2 regions of the Nocardia sp. NPDC041819 genome follow, and region 1 is predicted to be linked to the other one. Evidence: predicted binding sites of a transcription regulator. Region 1 holds the regulator's gene; the other holds the start of a gene.
The links. Region 1 encodes HspR, which represses chaperone genes until heat shock. Its sites were predicted from a motif close to ANNTGAGTNNNNNNNACTCANNT; they were not measured.

Region 1 (10,740 bases):
TACGACGTGGCGGGCCGTGCGCTGCTCGCGGCGTTCCGTGCCTACAACGGCGCGGCCTGGAACCGGAGCCTGGAGGAGGGCTGGCGCGACATCACCATCCTGATCTCCGCGTCCATGGCCATCGGCGCCAACTCCGACAAGTCGCAGCCGGTGTGGGAGGCGACCGTGGTCGGCCATCGCCGCGTGCTGGAGGACCTGGCCATCGTGCGGCTGCAATCCGACGGGCCGGTGCCCTACCAGGCCGGACAGTACGTGCCGGTCACGATCCCGCAGCGGCCCAAGATGTGGCGCTATTTCTCCCCGGCCATCCCGTCCAATCCGTACGGCGAGATCGAGTTCCACGTGCGCAAGATCCGCGGCGGCTGGGTGAGCCCCGCGATCGTCAACGAGACCAGGGTCGGCGACCGCTGGCGGATCGCGGGCCCGCTCGGCGGATTGCGCGTCGACCGGGACAGCGGCCGCGACGTGCTCATGATCGGCGCGGGCACCGGCATCGCGCCGCTGCGCGCCCAGCTGATCGAGATGGGCCAGCGCGGCATCAATCCGCGCGTGCACTTCTTCATCGGGGGCCGCTATCCCTGCGATCTGTACGACGTGGAGAACATGTGGCAGCTCTCGCAGAGCAACCCGTGGCTGACCATCGTGCCGGTGTGTGAACAGAAGACCAATCCGTGGTGGTACCCGCATCCGCCGCAGGACGCACCGTACGGCATGCACCGGCGCCTGATCGGTAATCTAGGCGCCGTCGTCGCGAGCTTCGGCGCGTGGGCGGACCGCCAGATCCAGATCGCCGGATCGGCCCGGATGATCGCGGATACCCAGCGCGCGCTCATCGCGGTCGGCACGCCGGAGCAGAACATCAGCTGCGACCCTGTGTAACGAAGGAGGCCCCGTTGGGGGATCCGAGCATGCTCGGTAACGGTCATGAAGCGCCGGAGTGGACCTCGACCGTGGTCGGCCATCATCGGCTCCGGCACGATCTCGCGGTGATCCGCCTGATCGGCGAGTTCGTGCCGTTCGCCGCCGGGCAATCGGTCGAGGTGCGAGTTCCGCAGCACCCCGGCGTGCGCCGCAGGTTCTCCCCCGCGCTGCCGCCCTCGCTGGACGGCAAGCTGGAGTTCCACGTGCGCACGGTGCCGGGCGGCTGGTGCAGCGCCGCCATCGTCGCCGACACGCAGCCGGGCGACGAGTGGCGAATCGGCGCTCCGGCAGGCGGGTTCTGGGTCGACCCGGACGGCGACGAGGTAGTCATGATCGCCGGCGGCACGGGATTGGCGCCGATGCGCGCCCAGATCCTGGAACTGGCGCGCAAGCCTTCCCCGCCGCCGACCTACCTCTTCGTCGGCGGGCGCTCCCCCCGCGACCTGTACGCCTCGGACATGCTCTTCCTGCTGGCCGCCGAATTGCCCTGGCTCACCGTCATCCCCGTGGTGGAAAGCCTGGAGGACCCGCACTGGGTCGACGAGTGGTACGAGCAGTCCCGGGTCGACATCGGCTTCTCACCCGACGACCTGCTCTACGGCACGCTCGCCGAAGTCCTCGGCTCGCACGGCGCCTTCCGCGAGCACCAAGTGCTGGTCTGCGGCTCCCCCGCCATGGTCCAGACCACGGTCGACCGCCTCCTGGAAACCGGAACACCCCCGGAGCGCATCCAATTCGAGGGCCTCTGACCGGTCGCTGGGCCATTCGCAGGGCACACCGCGAGTAGTCCAAGCGGCACCGCAACGACAGAACTCCAAGTCGTGCCATCACCATCGCACGCGCCCGGCGCACCTCGACTCCCGGTTTCGAGCGAGGCGAGATCGAGCATGCTGGAAAAACCAACACAGGGCCGCGAACACCCAGCGCCGCAGGCGCTGGCAATCAACTCAGTACAGCGGGTCGTGGCGGATGTTTTTCGCCAGGGTTCCCGCTGCCATGAGGCGGAACTTGGTGGTCTGCACCATCGACGGTGAACCGACGATCTGAACATCGCGGTCGGACCAGGCGCCGAAGCTCGCGACGACCTTGCCGATCTGGCCGGTCACGCGGGGTTCCAGGCCGGGCCATGTGGTGCGCGGCTCGTCGGGTTCCGCGTACCACCACGGGTTTTCGTCGTGTTCGCTCACCGGCGTGACGGTGAGCCAGCGGTTGGCCATCGCCAGCTTGCTCAACGTCTCCAGGTCGTAGAGGTCGCACGGGTGGTGCCCGCCGACGAACAGATGCACCTTCGGATTGGTCCGCCGCATCGCCATCGACATCAGCTGGGCGCGCAGCGGCGCGATCCCGGTGCCGCAGCCGACCATCAGCATCTTGCGTTTGGTGTTGCGCGGAACGCCGAGGCCGCCGAGCGGTGAGCCCAGCAGCCACTGGTCGCCGACGACGGTCTGGCCGACGATGGCCGAGCTGACCCAGCCACCCAGCACACTGCGGACGTGGAACTCGATCTCACCGTTGGTGTTCGCGGGCACGGCGGGCGAGAGATAGCGCCACATGCGCGGCCGCGAGGGGATCTGCACGCTCAGGTACTGACCCGCGGCGTAGCGCATCGGCTGGTCCAGTTGCAGCCGGACGACGACGAGGTTGCGCAGCACCTCGCGGCGCTCGATCACCGTGCCGGTCCACGCCGACGGCGTGGTCTCCTTCTCCGCCGCGCCGATCATGGTGTCGGCGATGATCTTCAGGCCCTCGTCCCAGGCCCGGTCGACCTCGTCGGTCCACATCTCGGTCCCTGCGAACACCTTGACGGCGGTCTTCAGCGCGGTGGACACGGCGGCGTAGTGCGCGGGCTGCACGCCGTATTTGCGGTGATCCCTACCGAGTTGGGCCAGGAAGGGCAGTAGCTTGTCGGGCTCTTCCAATCGGTCCAGCGCGTAGGAGATCGCCTTGACCAGGCGATCGCGCTGGGAGTCCATCGCGGCGGGAAAGAAATCGCGGACGTGCGGGTAGTCGGTGAACAAGATCGCGTAGAACGATCTCGCCAGTTTCTCCGGCCCCCCATCCTCCGCAGCAACCGCCTTGAAAGTTGTTCTGATCAAAGCGACAGCGCGTGAATCCATTGATGTCACAACCCCATTTCGCACTCGTTCACGAACCTTGCCGGCGAGTGAGGTGCTGCGGGGCCACTCGACAGCAGCCGACGGAAAGGAGTGTAGGCGAGGTTTGCCAGCAACGGAATCTTTCGAAGGAACACCACGCGTGTAATTTCGTCGAAACGAGGATATTCAGCGAGACACGCCACAGAAACCGACTGCAAGACCGTAGATCTGACGCGAAATCAGTCATATGCACACTGAAAAGTTAAGGGGCACTTAGTCGATTTCGTCCCGATTGGTCTGTTCTAGCGACATCGGGGCAACATGAAGACCCTCGGCCGAGTACCAAACCGGGCAAACCGCACCGTTTCCGTACACATATCTATGGTAGAAACGCCCAGTTGATTCGACAACGAAATGAACTCCGCCGCACGACTTCCGTCGAACATGCCCTGGTTTACCCTCAGCAAATTATTGGCGGCAGCGGCGGTGAAACGACGACGGCCCCGGACTCCGATCGCGATGTGCGATCGAGGCCGGGGCCGTCGTCGTGCCGGTTATCGTCTGCGCTGACCGTCCTCGCGACGGTGCCGTGGCTGCCAGACGACCAGCGCGGTACTGCGTTGCGGGGCGAGGTCGGGACGGTATCCGGCCCGCGTTCGCTCCAGCTCGGCCGACAGTTCCGCGACCTGCTGCCGCAGCTCCTCCACCTGATTGGTCAGCTCGATGATGCGCTTGATGCCCGCGAGGTTGACGCCCTCGTCCTGGGACAACCGCTGCACCTCGCGCAGCAGCTCCACGTCCCGGGCCGAGTAGCGCCGACCGCCGCCCGAAGTACGTTGCGGCGTGACCAGTCCCAGACGGTCATACGTGCGCAGTGTCTGCGCGTGCATGCCGGCCAGCTGGGCCGCCACCGAGATCATGAAGAACTCGGCCCGCGACCCGCCGGACGCGTTCTTCGGTTCCGAGGACATCACGCACCTGCCCATCCCGCACGTGGATCGAAGCCACCGGCCCGCTCCGCCTCCTGGTAGCGCTCGAGCGCCTCGACGGCTTCGCGGTCCAGCTTTTGCGGGACCGCGACCTTCACCGTCACCAGCAGGTCACCCGCGCCGCCGCCGCGCTTGGGCACACCGCGGCCGCGTACCCGCAGGGTGCGGCCGTCGGCGGTACCCGGAGGCACCTTGACGCCGACCCGGCCGTCCAGGGTGGGCACCGAAACCGTGGTGCCGAGCACCAATTCACTGTAACTGACCGGAAGCACCAGGGTCAGGTCGTCGCCGTTGCGGCCGAAGACCTTGTCCTGGTTGACGTGGACGGTGACATAGAGGTCGCCCGAGGGCGCCCCGCGCAGTCCCGCCTCGCCTTGACCGGCCAGCCGGATCCGTTGCCCGTCACCGACTCCAGGGGGAATCCGCACCGTGATCGTGCGCGTGCGGTTCTGGATGCCGCTGCCGTGGCAGTCGACGCATGGATCGTCGATGATTGATCCGCTGCCCCGGCACTCGTCGCACGGCTCGCTGAAGCCGAACGCGCCCTGGTTGCGGCTGACGATGCCGGTTCCGTTGCAGATCGGGCAGACCCGCGGGCTCGTGCCCGGTTTCGCGCCGCTGCCGTGACACGTGGTGCACGGCGACGGGCTGGTCATCCGCAGTGGAACCGTGACACCCTGGGCCGCCTCCCGGAAACCGAGCGTCGTCTCGGTCTCCACGTCGGAGCCGCGCCGGGGGCGGCTCGATGACGTCCGCGTGCCGCCGCCTCGGTTGAACAGACCGCCGAGCAGGTCACCGAGGCCACCGTCGCCGGCGCCGCCGCCGCCGAAGATGTCCCCGATGTTGAACTCCTGCGAGAAGCCGCCCCCCGCAGCGGATCCGAACCCACCGCGACCGTAGCCGCCACCCGCGAAGAGCTTGCGAGTGTCGTCGTACTCCTTGCGCTTGGCCGGATCCGACAGCACCGCGTGCGCCTCGCTGACGGCCTTGAACCGCTCCTCGGCTTTGTTGTCACCGGGGTTGGCGTCCGGATGCAAGTCACGCGCGAGCTTGCGATAGGCCTTCTTGATCTCGTCCTGCGAGGCGCTGGAGGAAACACCCAGCTCCTTGTAGAAGTCCTTTTCGATCCACTCCCGTTGGCTCACCGAGCATCTCCTCCTCTCGCATCATTGGTCGTTCGCGCCGGCATCATCATCCGATGCCTCTTCGGTCGGCTGTTCGGCGTTTTCCGTCAGATCGGCCACGCCGTCGGTTACCCCGACGAGTGCGTGCCGAAGCACCCTATCGCCGAAGCGATAGCCTTTGCGCATCACAATGCCGATCACCGGATCGTGGCCGGAGCCCTCGTGCTGCACGGCCTCGTGCAGGGTCGGATCGAAGGGCTCACCCTCCGAACCGAACTCCTCGAGACCCTGCTTGTGCAGCGCGGTCGACAGCTTGTCGGCCACCGACTTCAGCGGACCGGAATCGAGGTCGCCGTGCGCCCGCGCGCGATCGAGATCGTCGAGCACGCCGAGCAGTTCGGTCACCACCGACGCCTTGGCGGAATCGATCGTGGCCTTGCGGTCGCGCTCGACCCGGCGCCGATAGTTGGCGTACTCCGCGGTCAGCCGCTGCAGGTCGGCGGTGCGCTCGGCGAGCTCACCGCTGATGGCGTCGGCCAGCGCGTCGCCGCCGTTGCCGTTCTCCGCACCGTTGCCCGCCTCCGGGGCCTGCGCGGCCGCGGCGCCGTTGTCCGCGGCCGGCTGCCTGATCTCACCGGTCTCCGGATCGATCTTCCGGTTGTCGACGAAGGTGATCGGCTCCTTCTCAGAGTTGCCCTCGGTCACTTCTTCTCCGTGTCGACCGGCTCGTCCACGACCTCGGCATCCACGACCTGGTCATCGTCCTGCGCGCTGCTCGACGCGCCGTTGCCCTGCGCCGCGGCGTCCGCGGCGGAGGCCTCGTAGATGGCCTGGCCGAGGGCCTGCGACTCGGTCGCCAGCTTCTCGACGGCCGCCTTGACCGCCGCGATGTCGGTGCCCTTGAGGGCCTCGTTCGCCTCGGCGATGGCCGCCTCGACCTTGGACTTGACGTCCGCGGGGACCTTGTCCTCGTTCTCCTTGATGAACTTCTCGGTCTGGTGCACCAGCGACTCGGCCTGGTTGCGGGTCTCGGCCTCCTCGCGGCGGGCCTTGTCCTCGGCAGCGTGCGCCTCGGCGTCCTTGACCATCCGGTCGATCTCCTCCTTGGACAAGCCGGAGCCGTCCTGGATCTTGATCGTGTTCTCCTTGCCGGTGCCCTTGTCCTTCGCGGTGACGTGCACGATGCCGTTGGCGTCGATATCGAAGGTGACCTCGATCTGCGGCACGCCGCGCGGGGCCGGCGGGATGCCGGTCAGCTCGAAGGAGCCGAGCAGCTTGTTGTGCGAGGCGATCTCGCGCTCACCCTGGAACACCTGGATCTGCACCGACGGCTGGTTGTCGTCGGCGGTGGTGAAGGTCTCCGAGCGCTTGGTGGGGATGGTGGTGTTGCGCTCGATGAGCTTCGTCATCACGCCGCCCTTGGTCTCGATGCCCAGCGACAGCGGGGTCACGTCGAGCAGCAGGACGTCCTTGACCTCACCCTTGAGCACACCGGCCTGCAGGGCGGCGCCGACGGCGACGACCTCGTCCGGGTTCACGCCCTTGTTGGGCTCCTTGCCGCCGGTCAGTTCCTTGACCAGATCGGAGACGGCGGGCATACGGGTGGAGCCGCCGACGAGCACCACGTGGTCGATGTCGGACACCTTGATGCCCGCGTCCTTGATCACGGACTGGAACGGCGCGCGGGTGCGGTCGAGCAGGTCCGAGGTGATCTTCTGGAACTCGGCGCGGGTCAGCTGCTCGTCGAGGAACAGCGGGTTCTTGTCCGCGTCGACGGTGATGTAGGGCAGGTTGATCGAGGTGCTCTGCGAGGAGCTCAGTTCGATCTTGGCCTTCTCGGCGGCCTCACGCAGCCGCTGCATGGCCATCTTGTCCTTGGTCAGGTCGATGCCCGAGCTGGCCTTGAACTTGTCGACCAGCCACTGCACGACCCGCTCGTCCCAGTCGTCACCACCGAGGTGGTTGTCGCCGGAGGTGGCGCGGACCTCGACGACGCCCTCGCCGATTTCCAGCAGCGAGACGTCGAAGGTGCCGCCACCGAGGTCGAAGACCAGGATGGTCTGCTCCTTGTCGCCCTTGTCCAGGCCGTAGGCCAGCGCCGCCGCGGTGGGCTCGTTGACGATGCGCAGGACGTTCAGGCCCGCGATCTGGCCCGCTTCCTTCGTGGCCTGCCGCTGGGCGTCCTCGAAGTAGGCGGGCACGGTGATGACCGCGTCGGTGATCTCCTCACCGAGGTAGGACTCCGCGTCGCGCTTCAGCTTCATCAGCGTGCGCGCGCTGATCTCCTGCGGCGTGTACTTCTTGCCATCGATCTCGACGGTCCAGTCGGTGCCGATGTGCCGCTTGACGGAGCGAATGGTGCGGTCGACGTTGGTGACGGCCTGGTTCTTGGCCGGCTGGCCGACCAGCACCTCGCCGTTCTTCGCGAACGCGACGATCGACGGGGTGGTGCGCGATCCTTCCGAGTTGGCGACGACGACCGGTTCGCCGCCTTCGAGAACGGCGACGACCGAGTTCGTGGTCCCGAGGTCGATTCCGACCGCACGAGCCATTGTGGTTCCTCCTAGTTGACGTACCAATGTGTGTCGGTGCCGGGCGAAAACCGCCCTGCGACGTCCGATGAAGGACGCCGCGAGACCTCGCCCCTAGCACCTCACGGAGCACGGCCCCAGCAACACTGAGCGTGGTCGGCTCAATCCTGCCTCGCCGGAGTTCCGGAGTCAACCGAAACTTGAGCCATGCACACTCAATCTTGTCGAAAAGCTCAACGGGCGGCTCCGGGAATTAATTCCCGGACGACCACCGCAGTGTGTGACCTGCCGCACAGCAGGGGTCATCGAGGCATTCGCTGTCTTCGGTCCGCGAGGCCCTCCACCGCCGTGCACCGAGCACAGTCACGGCGCGCCCGCGCGCAGTAGGGTGACGGCGGGTGGCCGGGTCGGCCGCCGTGCGCCGTCGATCCGAGGAGCCGCCATGAGGGCCGCCGTCGTCACCGCCGCCGAGTTCGAGGTCGCGGAGCTGCCCACGCCCCGACCGGGCGCCGGTCAACTGCTGATCGACGTGTCGCGCTGCGGCATCTGCGGCTCGGACCTGCATGCCCGCACCCACGCCGACGAACTGTCCGACTTGGCCGTGGCCACGGGATACGAGCACTTCATGCGTTCGGATCAGAGCGTGGTGCTCGGCCACGAATTCAGCGGGACGGTTGTCGATTACGGCCCGGACTGCCGCAGGAGATGGCGGACGGGGACACCGGTGGTGGCGCTTCCGATCGTCCGGCACGGCGGGCAGCCTCACCTGGTAGGGCTGTCGACCGCGGCGCCGGGCGGCTACGCCGAGCAGGTGGTGGTCCAGGAATCGATGACCATGCCCGTGCCCAACGGCTTGTCCGCGGAACACGCCGCGCTGACCGAACCCATGGCGGTGGCCTGGCACGCGGTGCGCAGAGGCCGCGTCGGGAAGGGGCAGACGGCCTTCGTGATCGGCTGCGGGCCGATCGGCCTCGCGGTGATCAGCATGCTGAAGGCCGCGGGCGTGCGCACCGTGGTCGCCAGCGACTTCTCGCCACGCCGGCGAGAACTCGCCACAGCCTGCGGCGCCGATGTGGTGGTGGACCCGGCGACGGAATCGCCCTGGACGGCCGCTCCGAAGAAGGGCCGGATCAACGGCGTCACCGACATACTCGCTCTCGGCTTCGACGCCATGGACCGCTTGCGGCGGGTCCCCAACCTGCCGTGGTGGTACGTCTTCCGGCTGGCCCACACGCTGAACAAAGGGCCGACCGGGCCGGTGATCTTCGAGTGCGTCGGCGTGCCCGGCATCATCGACCAGATCCTGGCGGCCGCACCGCCGCTGTCACGCGTGGTGGTGGTCGGGGTGTGCATGGAAACCGACCGCTTCCATCCCGCGATGGCGATCAACAAGGAGATCGAGCTGCGCTTCGTGCTCGGCTACGACCCCGGCGAGTTCCGCGACACCTTGCACATGCTCGCCGAGGGCAAGGTCGACCCCGGCCCGCTGATCACCGGGACCGTCGGGCTGGAAGGCGTGGCCGATGCTTTCACCGCCCTCGGCAACCCGGAGCGGCACGCGAAGATCCTGATCGATCCGCGCGCTTCCGGCGCCGCCCTGATCTGAGGACGCGCTCAGGGCGCGGCGGCGAGAACTTCGTCGGCGATCTTCTCGTCCAGCGTCACCCGCACCAAGGCGGCGGCGAGTTCCGCCGTGTGATGATCCGGCGCCAGCCGCGCCAGCCGGTCGGGATCCTCCGGCAACTGCACGCGCTTGGCGCCGCGCAAGGCCCGTTCGTCGAAATGCGGCCGGACCCAGGTCCAGATGTCCTGGATCTCGCGCAGGAAGATATGCGCCCCGGTCGGGCCGATGCCGTCGAACTCTTGGAGCAGATCCGCGGCTCGCTCGGGGTCGTTGTCCGCCTTCTTCGCCAGTTCCCGCAGGTCACCTTGGTAGCGGTCGAGCAAGCGCGTGGCGTTGTGGTGCAGCCTGGTGGCGGTGCTCTCGTCGTAGCGGCGATAGTTCGCCCGCCCCAGGGCGTCGACCAGTTCCTGCCACTCCGCGTCGGCCACCCGGTGCGGCGTCCGGTAGCCGCTGCTGATCAGCTCTCGCGTGGCCCCGATGGCGATATCGGCGGAAATGCGGGTGCTGAGCAGTTGGGAAAGCATGAGCAACTGGAAGAGCGCGGCCGGTTTGTCATCGAGCGTGATACCCGCTTCCTCGGCATATCCCGTGCCCGCGCGGACGAGCAATTCGTGTACGACGTCCTCTTGGCTCATCGTTACCTCCTCTCGCTACCAAGGCGCATACCCGGACCCGCGGCGACTACACCGCTCACCGGCGGCGGAATGCGCCCGTCCCCGCAGGTCACGGCGCTTCGGAGGGCGGCGGTCAGCGGCTCATTCCGGCAGCACGCTCAAGGTGCCTTCCGCACTGCGGGCGGCGGTCAGGCAGGCCGTGGCGGTGAACTGGTCGGCCAGGGGGTGGCGCGCCCGGGCGCGCCATTTCCGGACCGCGGCCACCGCTTGTGCGCGCTGGGCGGGGAACGGCGCGTCGGACGGGAGGCCCAGACGCAGGTGGGGTGCGATTCCCGAGCCGCCGATGAGGCGATGCAGTTCGGCGAGATCGTCGGCGGGCAGCGCCAATTCGTCGGTGCGCAGGCGGCCGAGCAGACGCAGCTCGGCGAAACCGTGCACGTCCGCGAGCAAGGTGCGCACCCTGGGCAGCAGGCGATCGGCCGAGGTGCCACGGTAGGCGGTCAGCACCCGGGCCAGCGCGGTGAGCGCGGAATGCGCTTTGAGCTGGTCGGCGCGCTGACCGAACTGCACGTCGAGCACCGAGCGCAGTTCGTCCACTCCGCTGCGGCTGGTCAATTCCTCGGCCAGCGTGGCCGAATCGCGCACGCCGAGCCGGATCAGCGTGACCGCCATGCGAATGCCGAACAACCCGAACCGCTCGGCAAGCTGCGCACGCAGCTCCGGCGGCACCGGGAGCGGCATGTCGGCGCGCGCGAAACGATCGGCGGAGAGCAACGCGGCGCTCAGTTCGTCGACCGGCACCCGCGCCAGCGTCTCGAACGCCGCGAACTCCTGCTGACGC
Region 2 (10,740 bases), 300 kb from region 1:
TACGCGACCGCGACCAATCTGGACATCAGCGCGCTCACCGATCCGCAGCACGGCAAGCTCCAGGACCTCAACGACTTGCAGGACTTCGCGGGCAGCCTGATCCAGGTGCTGCAATTGGTGCAGGGCCGGGTGGGAGGACAGCGATGACCTCGGCGCGCAAACTGTTCGGAAGCAAGATCTTCCTGTCGAACGTGGGCTTGGTGCTCGTGCTGCTGGTCGGCGCGACGTACCTGCTGCTGAACGTCATGCGGGTGAACCCGCTGCGGTCCGACTACACCGTCACGGTGAATCTGGACCGTTCCGGCGGTCTGCAACCCGGCAACGACGTGACGTTGCGCGGGTGGCGCATCGGCAAGGTGACATCGATCGAGCTGACCGATCGCGGCCAGGCCATCGCCGCCACCGCGCAGATCGAGTCGAAGTACAAGATCCCGGTGGACACCCAGATCGCGGTGCAGGCCCTGTCCGGCGCGGGTGAGCAGTACATCGACTTCCGGCCGAATGCCGAGCAGGGGCCGTTTCTGGCCAACGGCGCGGTGATCAAGTTCGATCCGGACAGGATCCACACTCCCACGCCGGTGTGGTCGGTGCTGGACAACTCCAGCGCCCTGATCGCGCAGATCAACCCGGAGCACTTCCAGGTCATCCTGAACGAGCTGGACATCGCGCTCAGCGGCGGCCCGGATCAGCTGCGCGGCCTGGTCAACGGGATCAGCCTGGCGACGGCGGGCCTGGACTCGTTGCTGCCGCAGACCACGAACCTGATCACCAACCTGCGCACCATCGCGAGTACCACGTCCAACGCACAGCCCGACCTGGCCACGCTGACCCGCAACTCCGGCGTGCTGTTCGAGCAGTTCAACAACGCGAACGCGGAATTGCAGCGCGTGCTGGACCAGGCGCCGGGCCAGCTCACCAGCCTCGGCGCGGTGGTGGACCGGACGGCCGATCCGATCACCAGCCTGGCGACCAACTTCCAGGCCATCACGAAGGCGGCGCAGCTGCGGCTGCCCGCGCTGCGCGCGCTGTTCCCCTCGCTCGCGCTCGGTGGCGAGGCGCTCGGCGTCCCGGCGCACGACGGCGAATTCCACGCGATGATCGACATCTGGCCGCGGCCGTTCTGCACCTACAACACTCCGAAGATGCGCAACGAGGTCGTGCAGGACGGCACGATCCCGATGTGGAACTACTGCGAGAATCCGCCGCCGGGTCAGCAGATCCGTGGTGCCGCCAACGCGCCGCGGCCCGACGTGCCCAACAACGGCGCGCACATGCCGCCGGGTGTGGATCCGAACGAGCGGACCCTGCCTCCGGTGCGGTGAGTCGTACCCGGCCCTGCGGTCCTCCCGTCGGGCGGGCATACTCGCCGGTGAAACGCGTAAGGTTCGCTGCCGCGGGCCGCTGAAGCCAATCGGTGCGCACCGATGCGCGCCGGGAAAGTGCAGGTTCTATCGATGTCTACCGACGACGCCGAGACCGACAAGGACGCCGAGACCACGGCCGCCACCTCCGACAAGGGCACCGACGCGGTATCCGGGAAGTCGGAGGACGCCGCCGGCGCGGCGAAGCCCGAGCTGTCCAAGGCGGAGAAGGCAGACAAGGCCGAGGCCGGCGCGAAGCCGGCCGCGAAGAGCGACTCGCCCAAGGCGGCGGCCTCCGCACCGTCCGGCAAGTCCACCTCGATTCCGCTGGTGGCCGCGTTCGTGGCCGGCGTGCTCGCGGTCGCCGCGATCACCGCGGTGGTGGTGTTCTTCTTGCAGGGCAAGGACCGCGGCGACAAGCTCGACGCGATCCGCGACTCCACGAGCGCCGCGTGCACATTCGGCAAGGACGTGTCGGTCTACGACTACTCGAAGAACCTGGACGACTACTTCACCACGGTGAAGGCGGGCTCGACGGGCGAGTTCCTCAAGGAGTTCGACGACGCGACCAAGGCGCTGAAAGACGCCATGGTGCAGGCACAGGTCAAGTCCTGGGCCGACGATGTGCAGTGCGGCTACCAGGCCGGTGACAAGACCTCGGCCAAGGTGCTGGTGACCCTCACGCAGTATCGGACCAACTTCACCCAGGCCAACCCCGAGCGTCAGTTCGTCGTGGTGATCGCCCAGCTGCAGAAGTCCGGCGACAAGTGGCTGGTCGAGAAGCTCGATTCGCCGATGCTGAAGGGTGCCGGTACCGGTCTGCCCGGCGCTCCCGCTCCGGGCGCGCCGCAGCAGGCGCCGTCCGGCCAGCCCGCGCCGCAGCCGGGTAACTAGCCGAGCGCCTCCGGCGGTGGGCCGAGCCACCACCGCCGGAGGTCATTCGGGCGGCCTGCGACGATCCGGCGGATCAGAACAGCGTCAAAGCCTGTGGCGCCGACGGCGCGGCCGCCTTCCCCGCGGCCTTGTCTTTCGGCGCTTCCGGCGCCGTCGACGCTTCCTCCACAGTCACCGCGAGCATTTCCACGGTGTTCGCCTCGGCGACAGCCGCGGTGACCGCGGCCTGCCGAGCCGCTTCTCCGGCCAGCGCGTCGGCTTGCTCGTTGAAGTAGTTGCCGACATGACCACGGACCCAACGGAAGCGGACCGGCCCCGGCCTGCTCGAGATGGCCCGATCGATCTGCCGGACGAGTTCGACATTCTTCACCGCGCCACCGGTGGACGTGCGCCAGCCGTTGAGCCGCCAGCCCGATACCCATTCCGAGGCGCATTTGATCGCGTAGAGCGAATCGCTCTCGATGAGCAGGGGTTCGGACCCTGGATGGGCGACGATCGCTTCCAGCACCGCGCGCAACTCCGCGACCTGGTTGGTTCCGGACGCAGCTCCCCCGCTGGCGGAGGAGCCCTGATGATTGACCCAAGCCCAGCCGATGGCGCCGCCGGGATTGCGGAGGCAGGATCCGTCGGTGCTCACGATGATCATGGCTGGCACCCTACGCAATCCGACCGACAAGATCGGTACCGTGGAATTCCTCTATCTCCCTCCGTAACCGGGCCTCCGTACGCCGCAGCGCCGATTTGACCGCGGCGTCCACCAAGCCGGTGCTCAGGCGCCCGACCACTCCGCGAGGTGGACTGTACTCCGCCTCGGAGGTCAGCACCGAGCGCCCGTAACCGAGTGGGTCGAAGCGCAGCCGCAACGTGCCGGAGAACCGTCCGCGCAGCGTATAGCCGATCACCGCGTTGTGGCGGTGTTCGGTGATCTCGCAGGTGGAAGTCGGTTGCCAGATCGCGAAGCGGGTGGTGGTGGCGAAGACCGCGCCGAGTCCGCGGTCCTGGTCGCCGGTCGGTACGAAGTCCGCGATGCCGAACATCCAATCCGGTACGAACAGATGGTTGTCCGTATAGCTGAAAGCGACCTCGACGGGCGCTCCGACGTCACTCGCGTACTTGATGTGGCCCATAGGCCCTCCCTGTCCCACGACTGGCGTTAAAAGTACTACAGCTCTCCTCTTTATTCGAGGGCTCTGCGGGATTTCGTCCGTTATTTCGCCAGGTTGCGACCGAATGGTTGCTTGGGAGGAAGGTCGTTCGCGCCGTCCTCAGAGCTGGTCGACAAGGTGCTCCGCGATCGGCATGGCCGAGGTCGCCGCAGGTGAGGGGGCGTTGAGCAGATGAACCGAGCGCTCGGTGCGCTCGATCATGAAGTCGTGCACCAGTGTTCCGTCCCGCAGCACCGCCTGGGCGCGAATGCCCGCCTCGCGGGGCCGCAGATCGGCGAGCGTCAGCTCCGGACAGTAGCGGCGGCACTGCTCGAGGTATCCGCGCTTGAACAGCGAGTTGCGCAGTTCCCGCAGACCGGTGCGCACATTCGCCTTGGCGACGCGATGGAATCCGGTGAATCCGAGGACTTCTCGCGCGTCGCGCAGGTCGACACTGCCTTTGCGGTAGCCCTCCCTCGACAGTCCGAGCACGGCGTTCGGCCCCACGGTCAGCGCGCCGTCGATCGTCGGGCTCAAATGCACGCCGAGGAAAGGCAATCCGGGATCCGGGATCGGATAGATCAATGTGCTGACCAGACCGTTTCGCTCCTGCGGCAGCTGGTAGTACTCGCCGCGGAAGGGAACGATGCGAAAGTCGGTGCGCAGCCCGGCCGCCCGCGCCATCCGGTCGGCTTGCAGGCCCGCGCAGATCACCGTGCGGCGAGCCGTCCACGAGCCGGCCGGTCCCGCGGCGGTCACGGCATCCGAAGTCTCGGTGAGCGTGGCGACCTCGGCGCCGAGCACGAATTCACCACCCGCGCCGCGGACTTCCTCGGCGAGCGCTTCGGTCACCCGGGTGAAGTCGACGATGCCGGTGTCCGGGACGAAAAGGGCCCCCACGCCGGTGACGTGCGGTTCCCGCCGCGTGAGCTCCGCGGCGTCGATCAGTTCGACGGCCACGCCGTTGGTGATCGAGCGTTCGTGCAGCGCGAGCATGCGTTCGTATTCGGCGTCGTCCGTAGCGACCAGTAGTTTTCCGCAGACGCGGTACGGAATGTCGTGGGCGGCAGCGAATTCCTTGGTCCAGCGAGCGCCCCGGCGGCACAGCGTGGCCTTCAGGCTGCCGGGCGGATAGTAGATGCCGGAGTGGATGACTCCGCTGTTGTGGCCGGTCTGATGGGCGGCCAGCCGCTGGGTTTTCTCCAGCAGCACCAGGCTCGCACCGGGATTGCGCGCCAGGATCCGGTGCGCGGTCGCGACGCCGACGATGCCGCCGCCGATGACGCAGAAGTCGTAGGCGCTCATGCCGAGCAGGGTAAGCGGTAGCTCACATGACGGTGGAATCCGCTCCGCCGTGCGCGGGGGCGGGCGCGCGTTCGGTGGTCCGCTGTTCGAGGTCACGGCTGGGTGCGGGCGTGGAGTGCCGGTTCAAGCGCAGGTCGTGCTCGCCCAGTCGCGGATCGGAGAACGCCATCCGCACTTCACCGCTGTGGGTATCGAGGTCGGTGCGCATCGTGGTCACGGCCGGCATCTCCGACGTGGGGCCGGAGGAGCGGAGGTAGCCCGGCAGCATGATCAAAGCGTTGGTGTCCACGGTGACCGAGACGGTGTCGTCCTCGACCTGTGCGACCTGCGCGCCGACATAGGCATCGCCGAATCGCACCTTGCCGCCGACAGGTGTGGGAGCGGGCCGCGCGGTAGGCGAATCTACGTGCGGCGCGGTGGTTTCCGGCTTGGCGGTGTCCGGCTCGGCCGCACGCGGAACCGAAGCAGCCGCGGGCAGGACGAAACTGGTGCCGGTCAGTACCGGATAGGGGGTGTACCGGCGGCCATGGTCGGGCTCGTCCGGGGCGGGCGGAGTGACCGGCGCGGCGATCCGAGTCGCCGGGCGCTGCATATCGGCGATCTGCTGTACGACATACGCGCCCGCCACGACGGTCAGGCTCAAGCTGGCGGCACCGGCGAGCACGATGGCGGCGTGCCGCGCGACCTGGGCAGGTCGATGTGCTGTCACGATGCGTTCCTTTCGCTGCGACGCTGCTCCCCACAGCGACCAGCACCGTGGGAAGCTGTACGCCCGTCCAGATTACCTGTGGGGTCGGGCGGGGTGTCGCATCGAAGAGAGCAGGATCACAGTCGGCGCGGCGAAAGGTGGCCGGTCGGTGCTGGTCCGGGCAGCGGACGGCCGGGGCGGGCTCGATCACCGGCTGTGTGTCGCGGTGGATCGGCGGCGTGCGAATGGTCTCGTGTGGGAGCAGCGGGCAATCCGGGAAAGGCGCGGCATCGCCTGGCGTCGCCGCGCCGTAAACGGCGTCGATGTTTCCGTGAACGCACCGACGGGTAAATAGTCGGTAGCTGGCGAGCGCCATTCTCGACTGCCACTCGAGACACCCGGCCAACGGCGTCCGGCCGTCGACATGAACACGGCGCACCCAAGTGTGGCGCTCGCCCGCTCCGAAGCGTCGTCGACGGGCCGGGTGTAGGCGGGTCAGGCGAACTGACCCGCTGCCCTTCCCGCGCCGGTCGGACCAGCGAAAGCCTGTGCGAGAGTGAGCCATTCCGCGGCGTCGTCGCCGTGCGTCCCGAGCGCCAGATCGTCGGGATGGCGGCGTTGGGTCACCAGCATGCAGAAATCGAGCGCCGGTCCGGTCACGCGCTGTTCGGCGTCTTCCGGACCCCACCCCCAGATCGTGCGATCCGGGGCGGTCAATTCGACCCGGAATTCCGCTGCGGGCGGCGTCTTTCCGTGCACGGTGTAGGCGAAGTTCCTGGTGCGCACGCCGATATGGGCCACGGTGCGCAGCCGCGCCGTGGGCGTGCGGTGTACGCCGAGGGCATCGGCCACATCCTGCCCGTGCGCCCAGGTCTCCATGATGCGGGCGCTGATCATCGACGCGGCGCTCATCGGCGGACCGAACCAGGGCAACTTGACGCCCGCGGGCGCGGCGCGCAGCGCGGCGATGAGCGAGGCGCGTCCACGCCGCCATCGATCCAGCAGCTCGGCGGGCGGTTCGGTTGCGGCCTTCTCGGCGGCTTCGTCGACGAACGTGAGCGCACGTGGCCCCGCTTCGGTCAGCAACTCCCCGAAGCGCGCGGCATCCGCGGTGGCGATCGTCGCGATCTCGTCGGTCCAGGCCAGATGGCCGATCTGATGGGCGATGGTCCAACCGGGCGCGGGTGTGGCGCGAGCCCACCCCTCGGGCGCCAACGGGCCGACGAGTCGTTCGAGGTCCGCGCATTCGTCGGCGAAGTCGCCGAGCAGCGCCTCTAGGTCAGCCATCAGTTCCCCTGCCGCTACCGGGCGCACCGCCTCGTGCGCCGCCGGGTCCAGCATCGCAGCGAGACCAAAAAAAGGCAAGCGTGCTTGTTTTATATCGGCCGACGCGGGCCCGCTACCAGCCGAAAATCAGCAGGTGGGCGGCTCCCACCACGAGCCCGAGGACCGCGCCGTGCAGATACAACAGCCACGCGTCCTGTTCCACGGACGCGTAGAACATCTCCATGAACTCCCCCGGCGTGAGCCGCCGCAACTTGCGCGCCGCGAATTCATCGATGGTCTTGGCCTGCTCCCGGTTGAACTCCTCGTCCTCGACCAGGGTCGGGGCCAAGCCGACCGCCGCGCCCGCCGCGCCCACCGTGAGGTTGTCGAACTGGCGGCGTCCGAGGGCGGCCCGCACCAGTGTGGTGGTCGGGCCGAGCTGACGATTGATCTCGTCGGCGATCAAGCGCTCCAGCAGCTGCCTGGTCTTGTCCCCGTTCGGGCCCTCCAGCAGTTCCTTGGACAAGTTGGGCAGCGTCAGCACCTGGTAGGCCAGGATGTGTGCCAGATCGGTGGCCGCCTGCGGCTGCCGTTTCGCCAGCAGCGCTTGCTTCCACAGGTACTTGTACCTCGGTTGCGGGTCGCCCGGCTCGAAGACCATCTTCACCGCGATGACGTTCACGATCACACCGATCGCCGCCGAGGCGAGCAGTACGATCACCCAGCCCGGCACCCAGCCCAGCACCGGAATGTTCTGGTGCACATGCATGTACAGCGCCAGCAGCACGCCGAAGGGCGCGCCGAGCAAGCCGACACGGACCATGAACCGCAGCTCGGGCGCCGCGATGGTGGTGGTGAGGTCCTTCAGGATGGTCGGATTGTCCTCCAGGTAACGGATCACGAAGCCCTTGATGCCGATCAGCTGGTCGACGTTGTCGCCGAGCGAGGCGAACGCGCGACGCGACAGGGCGGGCAGTTCGCGATCCACCCGCTGGTAGATCAGCTGCTTGGCGGCGCGCGGCACGGTGCGCCACAGGTCCGGGTTGTCCCGGTACATCAGCTCGTCCACCAGCGGTCGCACCTGCTCCCGCGCCAGCACCGCGATGTAGTCGGCGATACCGTCGAGATCGAGTTCGTGGATGAAGTCCTTCGGACTGCCGATCCGCATCAGCGCCTTGTCCACGCAGATGCTGGCCATCTTCTCCGCGCGTGCCGGGATGAAGCCCTGGAAGCCGAGGCGGCGGCCGTCGCCGGAAAATGTCGGCAGCACCTGGACCCGGCGCGGGAAGTACGGGTAGAGCACGTGCAGGCCGGGAATGCGAACGCCGCGAAACCGGATCGGCCAGAACAGCATCAGCACGCCGGTCCAGTTGGTCAGCCAGCCCGCCAGCGCGCTGAAGATCGGAAACGTGATCAGGTCGACCACGAACTTCGGCTGCCCGGTCAAGCTCTCCCAGTCGATGAACACGCCAGCGGCGAGCGACGACATCGATGGGACTCCCTAAGCCGATCCGGCGGTACCGCCGGTATGAGATACCAAGGTCCCCACGTTCTCATTGCCTTGGACGAGGTGTCAACGCGAAGCGGGACTTCGCCGTCAGCGAACGGACCGGTCGGGGTGGAACAAACCCGAACACCCCGGGGTTGAGTAGGCATCGCTCAACTTTTGGAAGGGTCGAAGACGTGACTACACCACAGAACCTGCCGGTGCTGTTCCTGACCGATCCGATCGTGCTGCCGGGCATGGTCGTGCCCATCGAACTGGACGAATCGGCGCAGGCCGCGATCGATGCCGCACGGGCCGCCAAGACCGAAGCCGTGCTGCTCGCGCCGCGGTTGAACGAGGGCTACGCCACCTACGGTGTGGTCGCCACCATCGAACAGGTCGGCCGTATGCGCGGCGGAGCCCCGGCGGCCGTCCTCAAGGCCGAACGGCGCGCCAAGATCGGGCACGGGGTGACCGGCCCCGGCGCCGCGCTGTGGGTCGAGGCAGAGCCGGTCGAGACACCCACCCCCGACGGCCGCACCAAGGAACTGGCCGCGGAGTACAAGAAGCTGGTCGTCTCGGTGCTGCAACGCCGCGAGGCCTGGCAGATCATCGACGCGGTCAATCAGCTGACCGACCCGTCGGCCATCGCCGACACCGCGGGCTACGCCCCGTACCTGACCGCTGACCAGAAGCGGGAGCTGCTCGAGACCCCCGACGTGGCCGAGCGGCTCACCACCCTGATCGAGTGGACCAAAGCGCACATCGCCGAGGCCGAGATCAGCGAGAAGATCAGCGAGGACGTTCGCGAGGGGATGGAGAAGAGTCAGCGCGAATTCCTGCTGCGCCAGCAACTCAACGCCATCCGCAAGGAACTCGGCGAGGACGAGCCGGACGGCGCGGACGACTACCGCACCCGCGTCGAGCAGGCCGATCTGCCCGGCAGCGTCCGCGAGGCGGCGCTGCGCGAAGTCGGCAGACTGGAGCGCGCCAGCGATCAGAGCCCGGAATCGGGCTGGATCCGGACCTGGCTGGACACCGTGCTGGAGCTGCCGTGGACGGTGAAGACCACCGACAGCACCGACGTCTCGGCCGCCCGCGCGGTCCTGGACGCCGACCACCACGGTTTGGACGAGGTCAAGGACCGCATGGTCGAGTACCTGGCCGTCCGCGCTCGCCGCGCCGCCCGCGGCCTGGAGGTCGTCGGCGGACGCGGGTCCGGCGCGGTGCTGGTGCTGGTCGGTCCGCCCGGCGTCGGCAAAACCTCGCTGGGTGAATCCGTCGCGCGCGCCCTCGGCCGAAAGTTCGTCCGCGTGGCCCTGGGCGGCGTGCGCGACGAAGCCGAGATCCGTGGGCACCGCCGTACCTACGTCGGTGCGCTGCCCGGCCGCATCGTCCGCGCCATGAAGGAAGCCGGATCGATGAACCCGGTCGTCCTGCTGGACGAGATCGACAAGGTCGGCTCGGACTTCCGCGGCGACCCGGCGGCCGCCCTGCTCGAGGTGCTGGACCCGGCGCAGAACCACACCTTCCGCGACCACTACCTGGATCTGGACCTCGACCTGTCCGACGTGCTGTTCATCGCGACCGCGAACGTCATGGAGACAATCCCCGGCCCGCTGCTGGACCGGATGGAACTGATCACCGTCGACGGCTACACCGAGGACGACAAGGTGGCCATCGCGCGCGACTTCCTGGTGCCGCGGCAACTGGAGCGCAACGCGCTGACCGCCGAGGAGGTCACGATCAGCGAGGAGGCGCTGCGCGAGATCGCCGCCAACTACACCAGGGAGGCGGGCGTTCGGCAGATGGAACGACTGGTCGCCAAGGCGCTGCGCAAGGCGGCCACCCGGCTGTCCGAGCGCGTAACCGTCCCCGCGGCGGCGGGTTACGACCCGGACCTGGGCTACGAGGTGGATACCGACACCTTGACGATCGGTCTCGCCGACTTGAAGGACTACCTGGGTCGCCCGCGCTTCACCCCCGATTCGGTCGAACGCACGGCCGTCCCAGGGGTGGCCACCGGTCTCGCCGTGACCGGCGCGGGCGGCGACGTCCTCTACATCGAGGCGAATGCCGCCGAGGGGGAGCGCTCGCTGACCCTCACCGGTCAGCTCGGCGACGTCATGAAGGAGTCCGCGCAGATCGCGCTGACCTACGTGCGCTCGCACCTGGAGGAGATCGGCATCGAGCCGACGGTGCTGGATCGCAACATCCACATCCACTTCCCGGCCGGCGCGGTCCCCAAGGACGGCCCGTCCGCGGGCGTCACGATGGTCACCGCCCTGGTGTCGCTGGCGCTGGGACGGCAGGTGCGATCGGACGTCGGCATGACCGGTGAGGTCACGCTGAACGGACGGGTGCTGCCGATCGGCGGCGTGAAGCAGAAGCTGCTCGCCGCCCAGCGGGCCGGATTGAAGACGGTGTTCATCCCGGCGCGTAACGAGCCGGATCTGGACGACGTCCCGGCGGAAGTGCTGGCCGCGCTGGATGTCCGCCCCGTCGCCGACGTGGCCGACATCCTCGCCTACGCCATCGAGCCGGTGGCCGAACCCGCGTTGGGGCCTGCCTTCGCGGCTACTGCCTGACCTGGGC

Region 2: lon (endopeptidase La) is a predicted target of HspR. The motif match lies at 8,302-8,324, and genes of this name have one in related genera.

The regions. Positions count from the first base shown of each region.
Region 1 covers NZ_JBVJAP010000002.1:729,417-740,156, reverse strand. Annotated here, with positions in the region: gene ACZ6DL_RS10110 (globin domain-containing protein) at 1-879, shown strand, start outside; gene ACZ6DL_RS10105 (FAD-binding oxidoreductase) at 909-1,670, shown strand; gene ACZ6DL_RS10100 (globin domain-containing protein) at 1,869-3,038, opposite strand; gene ACZ6DL_RS10095 (heat shock protein transcriptional repressor HspR) at 3,572-3,988, opposite strand; gene dnaJ (molecular chaperone DnaJ) at 3,988-5,151, opposite strand; gene grpE (nucleotide exchange factor GrpE) at 5,173-5,835, opposite strand; gene dnaK (molecular chaperone DnaK) at 5,832-7,682, opposite strand; gene ACZ6DL_RS10075 (zinc-binding dehydrogenase) at 8,104-9,267, shown strand; gene ACZ6DL_RS10070 (HhH-GDP family DNA glycosylase) at 9,276-9,920, opposite strand; gene ACZ6DL_RS10065 (dynamin family protein) at 10,041-10,740, opposite strand, start outside.
Region 2 covers NZ_JBVJAP010000002.1:431,867-442,606, forward strand. Annotated here, with positions in the region: gene ACZ6DL_RS08720 (MCE family protein) at 1-147, shown strand, start outside; gene ACZ6DL_RS08725 (MlaD family protein) at 144-1,322, shown strand; gene ACZ6DL_RS08730 (hypothetical protein) at 1,455-2,255, shown strand; gene ACZ6DL_RS08735 (ribonuclease H family protein) at 2,329-2,901, opposite strand; gene ACZ6DL_RS08740 (SRPBCC family protein) at 2,912-3,382, opposite strand; gene lhgO (L-2-hydroxyglutarate oxidase) at 3,521-4,705, opposite strand; gene ACZ6DL_RS08750 (hypothetical protein) at 4,728-5,414, opposite strand; gene ACZ6DL_RS08755 (TIGR03084 family metal-binding protein) at 5,889-6,680, opposite strand; gene ACZ6DL_RS08760 (DUF445 domain-containing protein) at 6,793-8,148, opposite strand; gene lon (endopeptidase La) at 8,403-10,733, shown strand.